Regions from separate parts of the Mesorhizobium sp. CC13 genome, predicted to be linked through region 1. Evidence: predicted binding sites of a transcription regulator. Region 1 holds the regulator's gene; the other holds the start of a gene.
What was found. The regulator LexA, encoded in region 1, represses DNA repair genes until DNA is damaged. The targets are predictions, from matches to a motif close to TGTTCNNNNTGTGTTCNG.
Positions count from the first base shown of each region.

Region 2: parE (DNA topoisomerase IV subunit B) is a predicted target of LexA. The motif match lies at 3,277-3,294, and genes of this name have one in related genera.

Region 1 covers NZ_JARDJI010000002.1:498,545-505,857, forward strand. The annotation lists gene gltX (glutamate--tRNA ligase) at 52-1,473, opposite strand; gene PV773_RS05515 (ComEC/Rec2 family competence protein) at 1,583-4,072, shown strand; gene lexA (transcriptional repressor LexA) at 4,475-5,191, opposite strand; gene glp (gephyrin-like molybdotransferase Glp) at 5,298-6,503, opposite strand; gene moaC (cyclic pyranopterin monophosphate synthase MoaC) at 6,504-6,983, opposite strand; gene trpC (indole-3-glycerol phosphate synthase TrpC) at 6,985-7,313, opposite strand, start outside.
Region 2 covers NZ_JARDJI010000007.1:192,445-199,757, reverse strand. The annotation lists gene gcvP (aminomethyl-transferring glycine dehydrogenase) at 1-1,841, shown strand, start outside; gene PV773_RS12780 (GGDEF domain-containing protein) at 1,929-3,104, opposite strand; gene parE (DNA topoisomerase IV subunit B) at 3,362-5,422, shown strand; gene PV773_RS12770 (DUF2336 domain-containing protein) at 5,446-6,567, opposite strand; gene PV773_RS12765 (MaoC family dehydratase) at 6,714-7,166, shown strand; gene PV773_RS12760 (CoA ester lyase) at 7,166-7,313, shown strand, end outside.

The DNA.
Region 1 (7,313 bases):
TTGCACCGCAAAAGCCTCATTACAATGCAAAATTAGGAAAGCACTGCTGACCTAATCGATTTGATCGGAAATGCGGGCCAGACTTTCGTCGCGCCCCAGAACGGCGAGTACATCGAACACGCCGGGGGACGTGCTCTTGCCGGTCAGGGCGGCGCGCAACGGCTGGGCGACCCCGCCCAGTTTCACATTTTCGCGACCGGCGAACTCGCGGATTGCAGCCTCGGCGGAGGCCGCGTTCCAGTCTGCGCCAGCCACCGTCGAAAGGGCCGCATGGGCGCCCTTGAGGATATCCTTGGCCGGGCCTGCCAGCAGGCCGGCAGCCTTCTCGTCGACGGCCAACGGGCGCTGGGCGAACAGGAAGGCGGCACCGTCTGCCAGCTCGACCAGCGTCTTGGCGCGCTCCTTCAGGCCGGGCATGGCGTCGACCAGCTGCGCCCTGGTGCGGTCGTTGAGGCCCTCGGTAACGATTGCGCCATTTGGCAGGTAGGGCAGGGTGGCGATGAAGATGTCGAGCAGCCTGGCGTCGTCCATCTGGCGCATGTGGATGCCGTTCAGCGCCTCGAGCTTGGCGAAGTCGAAGCGCGCGGCGCCCTTGTTGACGTCCTCGATCTCGAACCAGCTGATCATGTCGGCGATGCTCATCACCTCGTCGTCGCCATGGCTCCAGCCGAGGCGGGCGAGATAGTTGAGCAGAGCCTCCGGCAGGTAGCCCATGGCCCGGTAGGCGTCGACGCCGAGCGCGCCGTGGCGCTTGGACAGCTTGGCGCCGTCGGCGCCGTGGATCAGCGGGATGTGCGACATCACCGGCACGTCCCAGCCCATGGCATCGTAGATCACCGTCTGGCGCGCGGCGTTGGTCAAATGGTCGTCGCCGCGGATGATGTGGGTGACGCCCATGTCGTGGTCGTCGACGACCACGGCGTGCATGTAGGTCGGCACGCCGTCCGAGCGCAGGATGATGAAATCGTCGAGATCCTTGTTGGGGAAGCGCACGTCGCCCTGCACGCGGTCGCGCACCAGCGTCTCGCCCTCGGTCGGCGCCTTGATGCGGATGACCGGCTTGACGCCCTCGGGGGCCTCCGACGGGTCGCGGTCGCGCCAGCGGCCGTCATAGCGCGGCGGGCGGCCCTCGGCGCGCGCCTTCTCGCGCATCTCGTCGAGCTCGGCCGGCGAGGCGTAGCAATGATAGGCCTTGCCCATGCGGACGAGCTCCTCGGCCACCTCGCGGTGGCGCGGGGCGCGCTCGAATTGCGAGATCGGCTCGCCTTCCCAGGTGAGTCCCAGCCAGGTCAGTCCATCGAGGATCGCCGCGGTCGCCGCGTCGGTCGAGCGCTCGCGATCGGTGTCCTCGATGCGCAGCAGCATCGTGCCGTCGGTGTGGCGGGCATAGAGCCAGTTGAAGAGTGCGGTGCGGGCCCCGCCGATATGCAGGTAGCCGGTAGGCGAGGGGGCGAAGCGGGTGACGACGGGCATGGCGTATTCCAGGGCAGGCATGGCGTCGCCCGGCCGGAGACCGGCGGCGCATGGCGTTTCGGTGGCGTTGATGTAGCATAGAAGGTCTGGGGCGCAAGGGGCATGCCCGATGGGCGACCATGTGCGGGAGGGGCGAGCCGGCGAAATCCCGGTCGCGGAAACGGCCGAGCGCGTCCTGCTCGCCGGGGGGGAGTTGTTGCCCCCGCTCGTCTGGGGGCGCCAGCTCGACCTGCAGCCAGCCTCCGCAATCGAACGCACCGCCCCGCCGGGTGGCCTGCTGTCGCGGCTGCCAGGAGCCATAACCGTCGTCCATGGACCGTTCACGGCCCGGACACTAGCCGCTGCGGTCGAGACCGAGCTCGACCGCGGCGTGGCGTACCTGCTCGTCCCGGTGTTCCTGGCGATTGGGGCGCTGGCCTATTTCAGCCTCGCCGAGGAGCCGGCCTTGCTGCCGATCGCTGCGGTAGCCCTGGTTGTGGCCGCGTTGGCTTTCGCCACGCGCCCCAGGAGATGGCTTCACTACGGGCTGGCCGCGCTTGCCCTCTGCCTGCTCGGCATGGTCGCGGCAAAGCTCGAAACCGCCCGCCTGGGCACGAAAATGCTCGGCGCCGAAATCTCGACGCAGGTGCAGGGCCGCGTCGTGGGGATCGACCGGCTCGACAAAGGGCGAGTCCGCCTGACCATCGACGTCATTGCCACCGCGCGGCCAGCGCTCCGCTATGCGCCGGATCGCGTGCGCCTGACGGCGCGCCGGGCGCCGGCAGGCCTCGCTGCGGGATCGCTGGTCAGCGGCTATGCGCGGCTGATGCCACCCTCCGGTCCGATTCGGCCCGGCAGCTACGACTTCTCCTTCGAAAGCTATTTCGACGGGCTCGGCGCCAGCGGCTTCTTCATGAAGGGGCCGGAACTGGTCGCGGATGCGCAACCCGTTCCGTTCGCACTTGGGATCGAGGCCTGGCTCGGAAACCGTCGCGACCGCATTGCCCAGCGCATCCGCGACCGGATCGGCGGCGTGGAGGGCGAAATCGCCGCCGCACTCATGGTCGGCGTGCGCGGCGGCATTCCCGAGGAGGTCAACGAAGCGCTGCGGCGGACGGGCCTCTATCACATCATCTCCATTTCGGGCCTGCACATGGCCATGGTCGCCGGAACCGTCATGCTTGGCCTGCGGCTCGGTTTCGCGGCCTTTCCGGCCTTCGCATCGCGGCATCCGGTGAAGAAATACGCCGCCCTGGCGGCCCTCGTCTCCACAGGCGGCTATCTTTCCATTTCCGGCGCCGAAGTGGCGGCGCAGCGCAGCTTCATCATGCTCGCCGTGATGCTGACGGCCGTGCTGTTCGACCGCGCCGCATTGACCATGCGCAATCTCGCCATCTCTGCCATCATCGTCATTCTCCTGTCTCCCCACGAGGTGGTCGGTCCGAGCTTCCAGATGTCGTTCGCGGCCACCGCGGCACTGGTCGGCGCTTATGGCTGGTGGTCGGACAGGCAGGCCGAGCGGGTGCAGCCGGCGATGCAGCTTTCACTCGCGGCAAAGACGTGGCGCAGGCTCTGGACCCTGGCGGTCGGGCTCCTGGCGACCTCGCTGATCGCCGGGCTGGCGACCAGCGTGTTCGGGGCCTGGCATTTCCAGCGCATCTCGCCGCTCAGCCTGTTCGCCAACCTGGCGGTGATGCCCATCGTCTCGGTGCTGGTGATGCCTTTTGCGGTTGCGGCCGGCGTGCTCATGCCGCTCGGCCTGGACGGCCTGTTCCTCGACACGATGGGGCGCGGCCTGGCCATGATGATCGCCATGGCGCGATGGTTCTCCGAGCGGTCGCCGGTCGACGCCGTCGGCCTGATTTCCGTCCGCTCGGTGATACTGGTGTCGGTCGCGCTCTGTATTGTCTCCATGGCGACCACCCGGCTCAAATTGGCCGCCCTGCCGTTCGCCGCGAGCGGATTGCTGCTGCTCGGCGAGGCAAGGACGCCAGACATATTGATCTCCGAAGACGGCCGGCTGGTCGGCGTGCCGACGGCGGGCGGCAGGCTGGCGGTCAACCGCGCACGTCCGAGCGAATTCGTCACCGACAGCTGGAAGAGGGCGGTTGTGGCGGGGGAACTGGTCGGCCCGCTTGGCACCGGCGGCGAGGCGGCCCCGGACGCCAAGGCCCCCCCTGATCGGGCGGATGCCTCGGCGCTCGAGGCGGCCATGTCCCTGCAAGGGGTAGAAAAACCGGGCCGCCGGCAGGCCTTCGTCTGCGGCGGCGGCCTGTGCACCATCGAGCACCCGTCAGGCGCCGTGATCGCCTATGCCGGCAATGCGGCAATGGCGAAGCCTGCCTGCGCCGTCGCGAGCCTGATCGTGATCGATGACGCGACGGCGCGGGACCCCTGCACAGGTTCGGCGACGACCGTCGTCACCAAGCGCGACCTGGCACGCTTCGGCAGCGTCGCGGCATTCCTGCCGGCGCAAGGGGAGCAGGCGAGCCGCCGGATCGAAATCCAGAAGGCGATCGCCGAGCCCTATCGGCCATGGCACGCGCAGCGGGCATTCTCCCGTGAGGCGCGCGGCCTGCCGCCCTTCCGCCGGGACCGTGCAAAGCCGCCGGCGGAGTAGGCCGCGCCATAAAGCAACTTGCAGCCAGACAGAGACGCGCCGGCGTCGCATGAATGCGGCCGAGAAAAGCAGCGAGGCGCGGAATGCCCTCATCGGGATGCAGTCGTCGAAATGCCCGCCGCGCTACCAGGAAAAGTGCGCAGCGGTTTTCCGCCCGGAATTGCGCAAAAACAAAGAGATAGAGCGTTTTCGTGATTCGAAGGGAAGCGGAATTTCTCTAGCCCGGATGCGCTGCACCCTGATCGGGTGCGCTGCCCCTGAAAGGCGATCGCTCCTGACCAGCGCTGGGAGAGCAGAGCCGAGAGCACTTCCGCTTTTCTTCGAATCGCGAAAACGCTCTGTCTTTTTGCTTCCACGCAAACCCGGACGGAAACTCGCTTCGCGCTTTTTTTTGGAATTGCCCTAGTAGCGCCGGATCAGCCCGACTAGCTTGCCCTGAACCTTGACCCGATCGGGGCCGAAGATGCGGGTTTCATAGGCGGGATTGGCGGCCTCGAGCGCGATCGAGGCGCCCTTGCGGCGAAAGCGCTTGAGCGTCGCCTCCTCGTCGTCCACCAGGGCAACGACGATCTCGCCCGGATTGGCGTTGCTGGCATTGCGGATGATGACCGTGTCGCCGTCGAAGATGCCGGCCTCGATCATCGAATCGCCCTTGACCTCCAGCGCATAGTGCTCGCCGCCCGAAATCATGTCCGGCGGCACCGAGATCGAGTGCGTCCTGTGCTGGATGGCGTCGATCGGTACGCCGGCGGCGATGCGTCCCATCACCGGAATGGCGACAGCCGCAGCCGCATCGTCGTCGTTGCCGGCCGAAAGCGTACGCGACGGCTCGGGCTTGCGCCCCAGGCTGCCCTCGATGACGCTCGGCGAAAACTTCCTGGCGGCGTTGAGGCCGGGCGCGATCGAGTCGGGCAAGCGGATGACTTCCAGCGCACGCGCGCGGTTCGGCAGGCGCCGGATGAAGCCGCGCTCCTCGAGCGCGGTGATCAGGCGATGGATGCCCGACTTGGAAGCGAGGTCGAGCGCCTCCTTCATCTCGTCGAAGGACGGGGGGATGCCCGCCTCCTTCAGCCGCTCATGAATGAACAGCAGAAGCTCGTGTTGTTTGCGCGTCAGCATCGCTGCCCCCAAGGGAATCGAAAGAAAAACAAACCCGGAACAAACACTATATGTTCCAGTTGTGTTCCGCAACCGATTAAATTTTGGTGAAGGTGCCGAGGGGCGCTCAGCGCAGCATCAGCACCAGGCAGCCAGTGCCAGATTCGGCGGCCCCCGCGAAGGGCTCGCGGATGATGACGCAATTGGCGTCGGCCAGCGTTCGCAGCATCGACGAGTCCTGGACCCCGAAGGGCACGGCGACGAGGCCGGCGTCGGTCTTGCGCACCACGCCGCGCACGTAGTCCTGGCGCAGGTCGTTTTCCTTCATGGGCGCCCCGAGCACGGCCTCGCGGATGTCCGGCGCATAGGGCCGCCCGCCGAGCTTCGCCAGAACCGGTTTCAGGAAGAGGTGCGAGCAGATGAGGCTCGCCACCGGGTTGCCGGGCAGGCCGATGCAGCGGGTGTCACCGAGCCGTCCGAACATCAGCGGCTTGCCCGGGCGCATGGCGATCTTCCAGAAATCGAGCTTCATGCCGAGGCCGGTCAGCACGCCGTGCACCAGGTCATGGTCGCCGACCGAGGCGCCGCCGAGGGTGACGATCACCTCGGCTTCGGCGTCGAGCGCCTGCCGGACGAGTGCCGAGATCGATCCGGTCTTGTCGGCCGCTATGCCGAGATCGAGGACGCGGGCGCCGACCGAGCGGGCAATGGCCGCCACGCCGTAGGCGTTGGACGAGATGATCTGGTCGGGGCCGGGCGAGCTTCCTGGCGGCAGCAGTTCGTCGCCGGTGGCGATGATCGCGACCAGCGGCGCGCGCTGCACCTCGAGCGTCGGATGGTTGGCGGCCGCCGCGAGCGACAGCGCGGCGGGGTCCATCAGGCGGCCGGCGTCGAGGATCAGGTCGCCTTCGCTGAAGTCGAGGCCCTTGAGGCGGATGTTGCGGCCGGGCGCGGTCGGCTCGACCACCTCGACTTCGCAGTTGCCGAGATCGCGCACGTTTTCCTGGATGACCACCGTGTCCGCGCCGGCCGGCACCGGCGCGCCGGTGAAGATGCGCACGGCCTGTCCGCGCGCGATTTTCCCTGCGAACTGCCGCCCGGCAGCCGCCTCGCCGATCACCGCAAGCCGGGCGGGCAGGTCGGCGATGTCCTGCGCGATCACCGCATAGCCGTCCATGGCCGAGGCATCGAAGGGCGGCTGGGTGCGCAAGGCGTGGAGCGGCGTGCCAAGCACACGTCCGGAAGCTTCGTCGAGGCCGACGCGTTCCGTGCCCGCCGGGGCAGCGCTTTCGAGCAGCCGTTCAAGCGCGTCGGCGACCGGCAGCAGCGCCATCTAGTCGACAGCCTTGTAGTCGCCCGACTTGCCGCCGGTCTTCTCGACCAGGCGGATGCCGGAGATCACCATGCCGCGGTCGGCGGCCTTGGCCATGTCGTAGATGGTCAGGCAGGCGACGGCGGCGGCGGTCAGCGCCTCCATCTCGACGCCGGTCTTGCCGGTGACGCGCGCCAGCGCCGTCACCCTGAGGCCCGGCAGCGATTCGTCCGGCTCGATCTCGACCGACACCTTGGTCAAGAGAATCGGATGGCAGAGGGGAACCAGCTCGTGCGTGCGCTTGGCGGCCATGATGCCGGCGATGCGCGCCGTGCCCAGCACGTCGCCCTTCTTGGCGTTGCCGGACAGGATCAGCGCCAGCGTCTCGGGGCGCATCGTCACTGTGCCCTCGGCGATCGCGGTACGGGTCGTTTCGGCCTTGTCGCCGACGTCGACCATGTTGGCCTCGCCGGTGGCGCCGATGTGGGTGAGGGCGGCCATGTCAGGCGCTCGCCGCGACCGGGCTGCCTTCGAGCAGCGCCCGCGTGGCAGCAGCCACGTCGGCCTGGCGCATCAGGCTCTCGCCGACGAGGAAGCCGCCGATGCCCGATTTTTCAAGCCTCAGGCAATCCTGGTGGGTGAAGATGCCGCTCTCGCCGACCAGCAGGCGGTCCGCCGGGACCATCGGCGCCAGCCGCTCGGACGTCTCCAGGCTCACCTCGAAGCTGCGCAGGTTGCGGTTGTTGATGCCGAGCAGGCGCGAGGCGAGCTTAAGGGCCCGCTCCGTCTCGGCCTCGTCGTGGACCTCGATCAGCGCATCCATGCCGAGTT
Region 2 (7,313 bases), on a different contig from region 1:
CGGCCCAGGCACTGCTCGCCAACATGGCTGCGTCCTTCGCCATCTGGCACGGCCCGGCCGGCCTGCAGGCGATCGCCGAGCGCGTCCATGGTCTTGCCGCCCGCCTGGCGGAAGGCCTGAAGGCCGCCGGCGTGACCGTCTCGGGCACCCAGCGCTTCGACACCGTGACGGTTGAAGCCAAGGGCAAGGCCGAGGCAATCGCCACCGAGGCTGAGAAGATCGGGCGGCTGCTGCGCGTCATCGACGCCGACCGCGTGTCGGTTTCGTTTGACGAGACCTCCAGCGAGGCCGATCTCGAGGCCGTTGCCGCCCTGTTCGGTGCGACGGCTCCGAAGGAAGCCAAGCGCGCCCTGCCCGGCAATCCGCGCGGCAAGGACTTCCTGACCCAGCCGGTGTTCCACGAGAACCGCTCGGAAACGGAAATGATGCGCTTCCTGCGCCGGCTCGCAGACAAGGATCTGGCGCTCGACCGCGCCATGATCCCGCTCGGCTCCTGCACCATGAAGCTCAATGCCGCGGCTGAGATGATGCCGGTCAGCTGGCCGACGGTCGCGAACCTGCATCCCTTCGCGCCGACCAGCCATTCGCTCGGCTATCGCGCGATGACCGACGACCTCGAGGCATGGCTGTGCGAGATCACCGGCTTCGACGCGGTCAGCCTGCAGCCCAACGCCGGCAGCCAGGGTGAATATGCCGGCCTGCTGGCCATCCGCCGCTACCACCATTCGCGTGGCGAGACGCAGCGCAACATCTGCCTGATCCCGTCCTCGGCGCATGGCACCAACCCGGCAAGTGCCGCCATGGCCGGCATGGAAGTGGTCGTCGTGCACTGCCTCGACGACGGCGACATCGACGTCACCGACCTGAAGGTGAAGGCCGAGCAGCACGCCGACAAGCTCGCGGCGCTGATGTTCACCTATCCGTCGACGCATGGCGTGTTCGAGGAAGGCGCGCGCGACATCTGCGAGATCGTGCATGCGCATGGCGGCCAGGTCTATTTCGACGGCGCCAACCTGAACGCCATGGTCGGGCTCGCCCGGCCGGCCGACATCGGCGCCGACGTCTGCCACATGAACCTGCACAAGACGTTCTGCATCCCGCATGGCGGCGGCGGTCCCGGCGTCGGGCCGATCGGCGTCAAGGCGCATCTCGCGCCCTTCGTGCCGGGCCATGTCGAGGCCGGCAGCAGCCACGCCGTCTCGGCGGCCCCCTTCGGCAGCGCCTCGATCCTGCCGATCACCTGGATGTACATCCGGATGATGGGCGCGTCGGGCCTCAAGCAGGCCACCGAGCAGGCGATCCTCAACGCCAACTACATCGCGACCAGGCTCGAGGCGCACTATCCGGTGCTGTTCAAGGGCAGGAACGGCCGCGTGGCGCATGAGTGCATCCTCGACACGCGCGTGCTCAAGGAACGCGCCGGCATCACCGTCGAGGACGTCGCCAAGCGCCTGGTCGACTATGGCTTCCACGCCCCGACCATGTCGTGGCCGGTTGCCGGCACGCTGATGGTCGAACCGACCGAATCCGAGCCGAAGCGCGAGATCGACCGCTTCTGCGAGGCCATGGCGGCGATCGCGGCCGAGGCCGCAAAGGTCGAGAAGGGCGAATGGCCGAAGGACGACAATCCGCTGGTCAATGCCCCGCACACGACGACCGAGACGCTTGCGGGCGAGTGGAAGCATCCCTACTCGCGCCTCGAGGCGGCCTATCCGGGCGGCGATCCCGATACCGTTGCCAAGTACTGGCCGCCGGTGTCGCGCATCGACAACGTCGCCGGCGACCGCAACCTGGTCTGCTCGTGCCCGCCGCTGACCGAGTATCTCGGCGCAGCCGAGTAAGCCTGAGGGCAGATGACTTCATCGGCGGCGCACCTCACGGGCGCCGCCGATTTGATTTTCTCGGCAGCGTGCGGGAGCCGCCAAGGTCTACGCGAAGAGCAATTCGGGTTCGCGGACCCTCTCGTCGCCCGCTGCCTCTGCGGTGGCAACCCGGTTCCGCCCTGCCCGCTTGGCGGCATAAAGGGCCGCGTCGGCGCCGATCAGCATCTGTTCGAGCGTCGTCGCATGCTCGTCGCCGAAGCAGATGCCGACGCTGACCGTGCTGCGCAGCGGCCCGAGCTTGGTGACCACGATCTCCGCGCCAAAGGCAGCGCCGATCGTGCGCAGGATCTCATGCGCCTTGAGCGGGGGAATGCCGGGCATGACGACGGCAAACTCCTCGCCGCCCAACCGAAAGCCCTCGACGCCATCCCGGGCGTGTTTCCTGACCACGTCGGCGAAACGCTGCAGGACCGTATCGCCGACAGCGTGACCGAACAGGTCGTTCGTCCGCTTGAAATGATCGAGGTCGAACATGGCGAGTGCCATCCCGGAACCGAAGTGCGTGTTGCCATGGAACATCGTCAGCGCCCGGCGGTTCAGCAGCCCGGTCAGCGGATCGGTCAACGTCTGCGCCGTCAATTGCCGCTGGGTGCGGAGATGATGCAGCGAGATGGTCAGCGCCCCAAGCGCGGTCATGCAGGCGACCACGACTGCGGTGTTCAAGTCTTCGGCCCAATTCCTGGGAACGGTGCCCAGCGACCACTGCCCGTTGGCCACCAGAACCAAGGCGCAGAGCGCAAAGGAGATTGCCGCACTGCCCGAAAGCAAGGTGACCGCGGCCAGGATGCGCCGGTCATACTCGCCGGCCGCCCAGAACATGGAAGCGATCACCACCAGCAGCGCCGTGACGGTGGAATAGGCGAGCACGAAGCCCAGCCCATCGTAGCCTCCGGCCGTCACCGCCATGATCAGCACGGTCACCGCCAGCACGGGCGCCGCGGCCACCCTGTGCCAGCTACGATCGAGATACTGCGCCGTCGAGCACAGGATGACGAAGAAGCCCGCAACCAGCAGCGTCAAGGTCAGTTGACCGAGCCATGGCGAGGCGTTGCGGCCATATTGCCAAAATGCGATGACATGGAGGACGAGAAGTAGTATCCCCGCCGCCATCGTGACGACGAAACGGGCCTGGCGCGCGGTCAGCCAGATGGCAAGCAGCGTTCCGCTCAGACATGCGCCGGACAGGGCCGTCGCGAGCAAAAGGGAACCGAAGTCGAGCACGGGGGCCCCGCTTTCCTGATTGTCCGATTGTTCGGGCAGCAGTTATCGAGCGTTTTGCCCTTGGGGCAACCGCATAAGGCTGCATCCATCATCGCCGCACAGGGGCGAGTTCGGATAGCGTTTACAAATCGTTGCGCTCGACGTGCCCGATGCGGCATATCGGGCGCGGTGCACGAACAGAACCGGAACTGTTGCCGGACCGGCAAAACTGGCAAACTCGACAAAGTGATTCGCAGCGCGGAAAAACCGTATTGAGCATGGACGACAACAGCGACCTTTTCGGCAATCTCGACAAGCAGCCCGCCCGCCCCGCCCCCCGTCCTGCCGACCCGCTGGTCCAGGCCGCGGCTGCAGCCAAGCGTCCTGCGCCGGCGAAGGATGGAAGCGAGGGCTACAGCGCTGCCGACATCGAGGTCCTGGAGGGGCTCGAGCCCGTTCGGCGTCGTCCGGGCATGTATATCGGCGGCACCGACGAGAAGGCGCTGCACCACCTCTTCGCCGAAGTCATCGACAACTCGATGGACGAGGCGGTGGCAGGACACGCGACCTTCATCGACGTCGAGCTCGACGCCGAAGGGTTCCTGACCGTCACCGACAACGGCCGCGGCATCCCCGTCGATCCGCACCCCAAGTTCAAGAACAAGTCGGCCCTCGAAGTCATCATGACGACGCTGCATGCCGGCGGCAAGTTCGACTCCAAGGTCTACGAGACCTCGGGCGGCCTGCATGGCGTCGGCGTGTCGGTGGTCAATGCGCTGTCGGACCAGCTCGAGGTCGAGGTGGCGCGCGGACGCCAGCTCTTCCGCCAGCGCTTCTCGCGCGGCATCCCCCAGGGCGGGCTCGAAAGCCTCGGCGACGTGCACAACCGGCGCGGCACCAAAGTGCGCTTCCATCCCGATCCCGACATCTTCGGCAAGGGCGCGCATTTCCTGCCGGCCCGCATCTACAGGATGGCGCGGTCCAAGGCCTATCTGTTCGGCGGCGTCGAAATCCGCTGGAGCTGCGACCCCTCGCTCATCAAGGAGAAGGACGAAACGCCGGTCAAGGCCGTCTTCCACTTCCCCGGCGGGCTCGGCGACTATCTCAAGGCCTCGCTCGGCGACGAGATGCAGGTCACGCGCGAGATATTCGCCGGCAAGAGCGAGAAGCAGGGCGGCCACGGCTCGCTCGAATGGGCCGTCACCTGGTACGGCGGCGACGGCTTCATCAACTCCTACTGCAACACCATCCCGACCGGCGACGGCGGCACCCACGAGATGGGTTTTCGCAACGTTCTGACCAGGGGCCTGCGCGCCTATGCCGACCTCATCGGCAACAAGCGCGCCTCGATCGTCACCTCTGAGGACGTGATGATCTCGGCCGCCGGCATGCTGTCGGTGTTCATCCGCGAGCCCGAATTCGTCGGCCAGACCAAGGACAAGCTGGCGACCGTCGAGGCCATGCGCATCGTCGAGACGGCGCTCCGCGATCCGTTCGACCATTGGCTTGCCGACAACCCGCAGGAAGCGTCCAAGCTGCTCGACTGGGTGATCGCGCGCGCCGACGAGCGCGTACGCCGCCGCCAGGAAAAGGAAGTGTCGCGCAAGAGCGCGGTGCGCAAGCTGCGCCTGCCCGGCAAGCTGGCCGACTGCACCCAGAATGCGGCCGCCGGCGCCGAACTGTTCATCGTCGAGGGCGACTCGGCAGGCGGCTCGGCCAAGCAGGCGCGCGACCGCTCGATGCAGGCGATCCTGCCGCTGCGCGGCAAGATCCTCAACGTTGCCAGCGCCGGTAACGACAAGCTGGCGTCGAACCAACTGATCGGCGACCTGATCCAGGCGCTCGGCTGCGGCACGCGGTCGAAATACCGCGAAGAGGACCTTCGCTACGACCGCGTCATCATCATGACCGACGCCGACGTCGACGGCGCCCACATCGCCTCGCTGCTCATCACCTTCTTCTACCAGGAGATGCCGCAGCTCGTCCGCGGCGGCCACCTCTACATGGCGGTGCCGCCGCTCTATTCCATCCGCCAGGGCGGCAAGGTGGCCTATGCCCGCAACGACGCCCACAAGGACGAGTTGCTGCGCACCGAGTTCACCGGCCGCGGCAAGATAGAGATCGGGCGCTTCAAGGGCCTGGGCGAGATGATGGCCTCGCAGCTCAAGGAAACGACGATGGACCCGAAGAAGCGCACGCTGCTGCGCGTCGAGGTCATCGACGACGAGGAAGAGACGAAGGTTGCCGTCGACTCGCTGATGGGAACCAAGCCGGAATCCCGCTTCCGCTTCATCCAGGAACGTGCCGAGTTCGCCCAGTCTGAAGCGCTGGACATCTAGCCAAGAACGGCGGATCCCTGCGTCTAGGCCGCGGCGATCGCCAAGGCATGGCCGCGGGCATTCTCGCGCAGGGCGTCGAGGTGGATGGACTTCACCAGGCCAGCCAGCTCGCCTTCCGCAGACTGCCCGCCAAGTTCCTTGAGCATCAGCCAGCTGACTTCCTGGGCGCCGGCGACCCGGCGTCCGTTTGCCACTTCGCGCCAGACCTTGAGCGCGCGCAGGATGATGGCGTGGGTTGCATCGGCCAATCCGGCCGCCCGCAACAGCGCGGCCACCGCCAGGTCCTGGCCGGTCGCAAGCAGCGCCCTCACCCGCTGCTGGTCGCGGCCGGTCAGCACAACGAGCGCCGCCCCGAAGAAATCCACCTTGCCGTGGGCAAGGACGCGAATGATGAAGCTCGTCGTCAGGTCGCCGCGCAGCCTGAGATGCTCGACCAGCGCCACATGCTCTTCTGCACGCGTCGCCTCGACGATACCAAGGGAAGCCTTGACGCAGGCCTCGCGCGTGACGCGCTCCGCCCGGGCTGCACCGATCGACGCCATGACGAGCGGCGAGGCCTTCAGCGCCTCGCCCAGCCTGACCAGCAGCAGGTGGCGGCAGTCGGAAGGCAGGCGCGGGTCGGCGGCCAGCGCCTCGCGTAGCCGCGCGTCATGGCCGTGACGCTCGGCCATCCGCCGGAAGCTCAGAGCCGCGATGTCGGCCCCATAGTTGCCGACGAGCACCGCGCAGGCTTCGACCTCGCCAACTTCGGCCAGAGCCGCGGCAAGCGCCATGGACACCGCTGGACGATCGGCGACGATCTTCTGAACGGCGACCGGGCCAGACGCCACGCGGTCGATCAGATCCGCGTCCGTGAGCAAGGGCGAACGCGCCAGCACGAGCGCTGCGACTTCCGGTTGGTCCGAGGCCAATGCGGCAATCACCTGGATCGGCGCGTTCATGCTCATCGACATCGCTTCCGCCAAGGCCTGTCGCACCTTGGGCGAAGGGTCGTCGAGCAGGAAAGTCAGGGCTGCCTCGGCAGCACAGCGGTCCTCGAAGGGCAGCTCCCGGGTGACATAGGCCGTCGCGAGCGCTGCGGCCGCCGCCGCGCGCTCATCCACCCTCGCAGTCTCGATCCACCTGAGGAAATGCGAGACAACCATACGCCTTCGTCCCCGGCAATTTGCGCCAAACCCCATGAATTACTCTAGAAGGAAATGGTTTACGAACGGTTCACCATATCCGTTAACCCGCTTGCCCCCGTTGCGGGCAACGCCTATCAACCTCGGACAACCGGAGGGAAAAGCGGATGGCCGGACTTCATCTCGAGGAATTCGTGGTCGGCCAGGTGATCCGCCATCAGCTCACCAAGTCGGTCACCGAGAGCGACAACATGCTGTTCTCGACAATGACGCTCAACCCCCAGCCGCTGCACATCGATTTCGACTTCGCCGCCAGGAGCGAATGGGGCAAGCCGCTGGTCAACTCGCTGTTCACGCTCGGCCTGATGATCGGCATTTCGGTGCACGACACCACGCTCGGCACCACCATCGGCAATCTCGGCATGACCGAGACCGTCTTCCCGCACCCGGTCTTCCACGGCGACACCATCCGCGTCGAAACCGAGGTTCTGTCGGTGCGCGAATCGAAGTCGAAGCCCGATCGCGGCATCGTCGAATTCGAGCATCGCGCCTATAATCAAAACGGCGCGCTGGTCGCCAAATGCCGACGCCAGGCGATGATGTTGAAGAAGGCTGGCTGATGCGGTCGCTGCTGTTCGTTCCGGGAGATTCGGAAAAGAAGCTCGAGCGCGGCTTCGCCTCGGGCGCCGACGTGGTCATCGTCGACCTGGAGGATTCGGTCGCCCAGCAGAACAAGGCGCATGCCCGCGCGGTTGCCGCCGACTTCA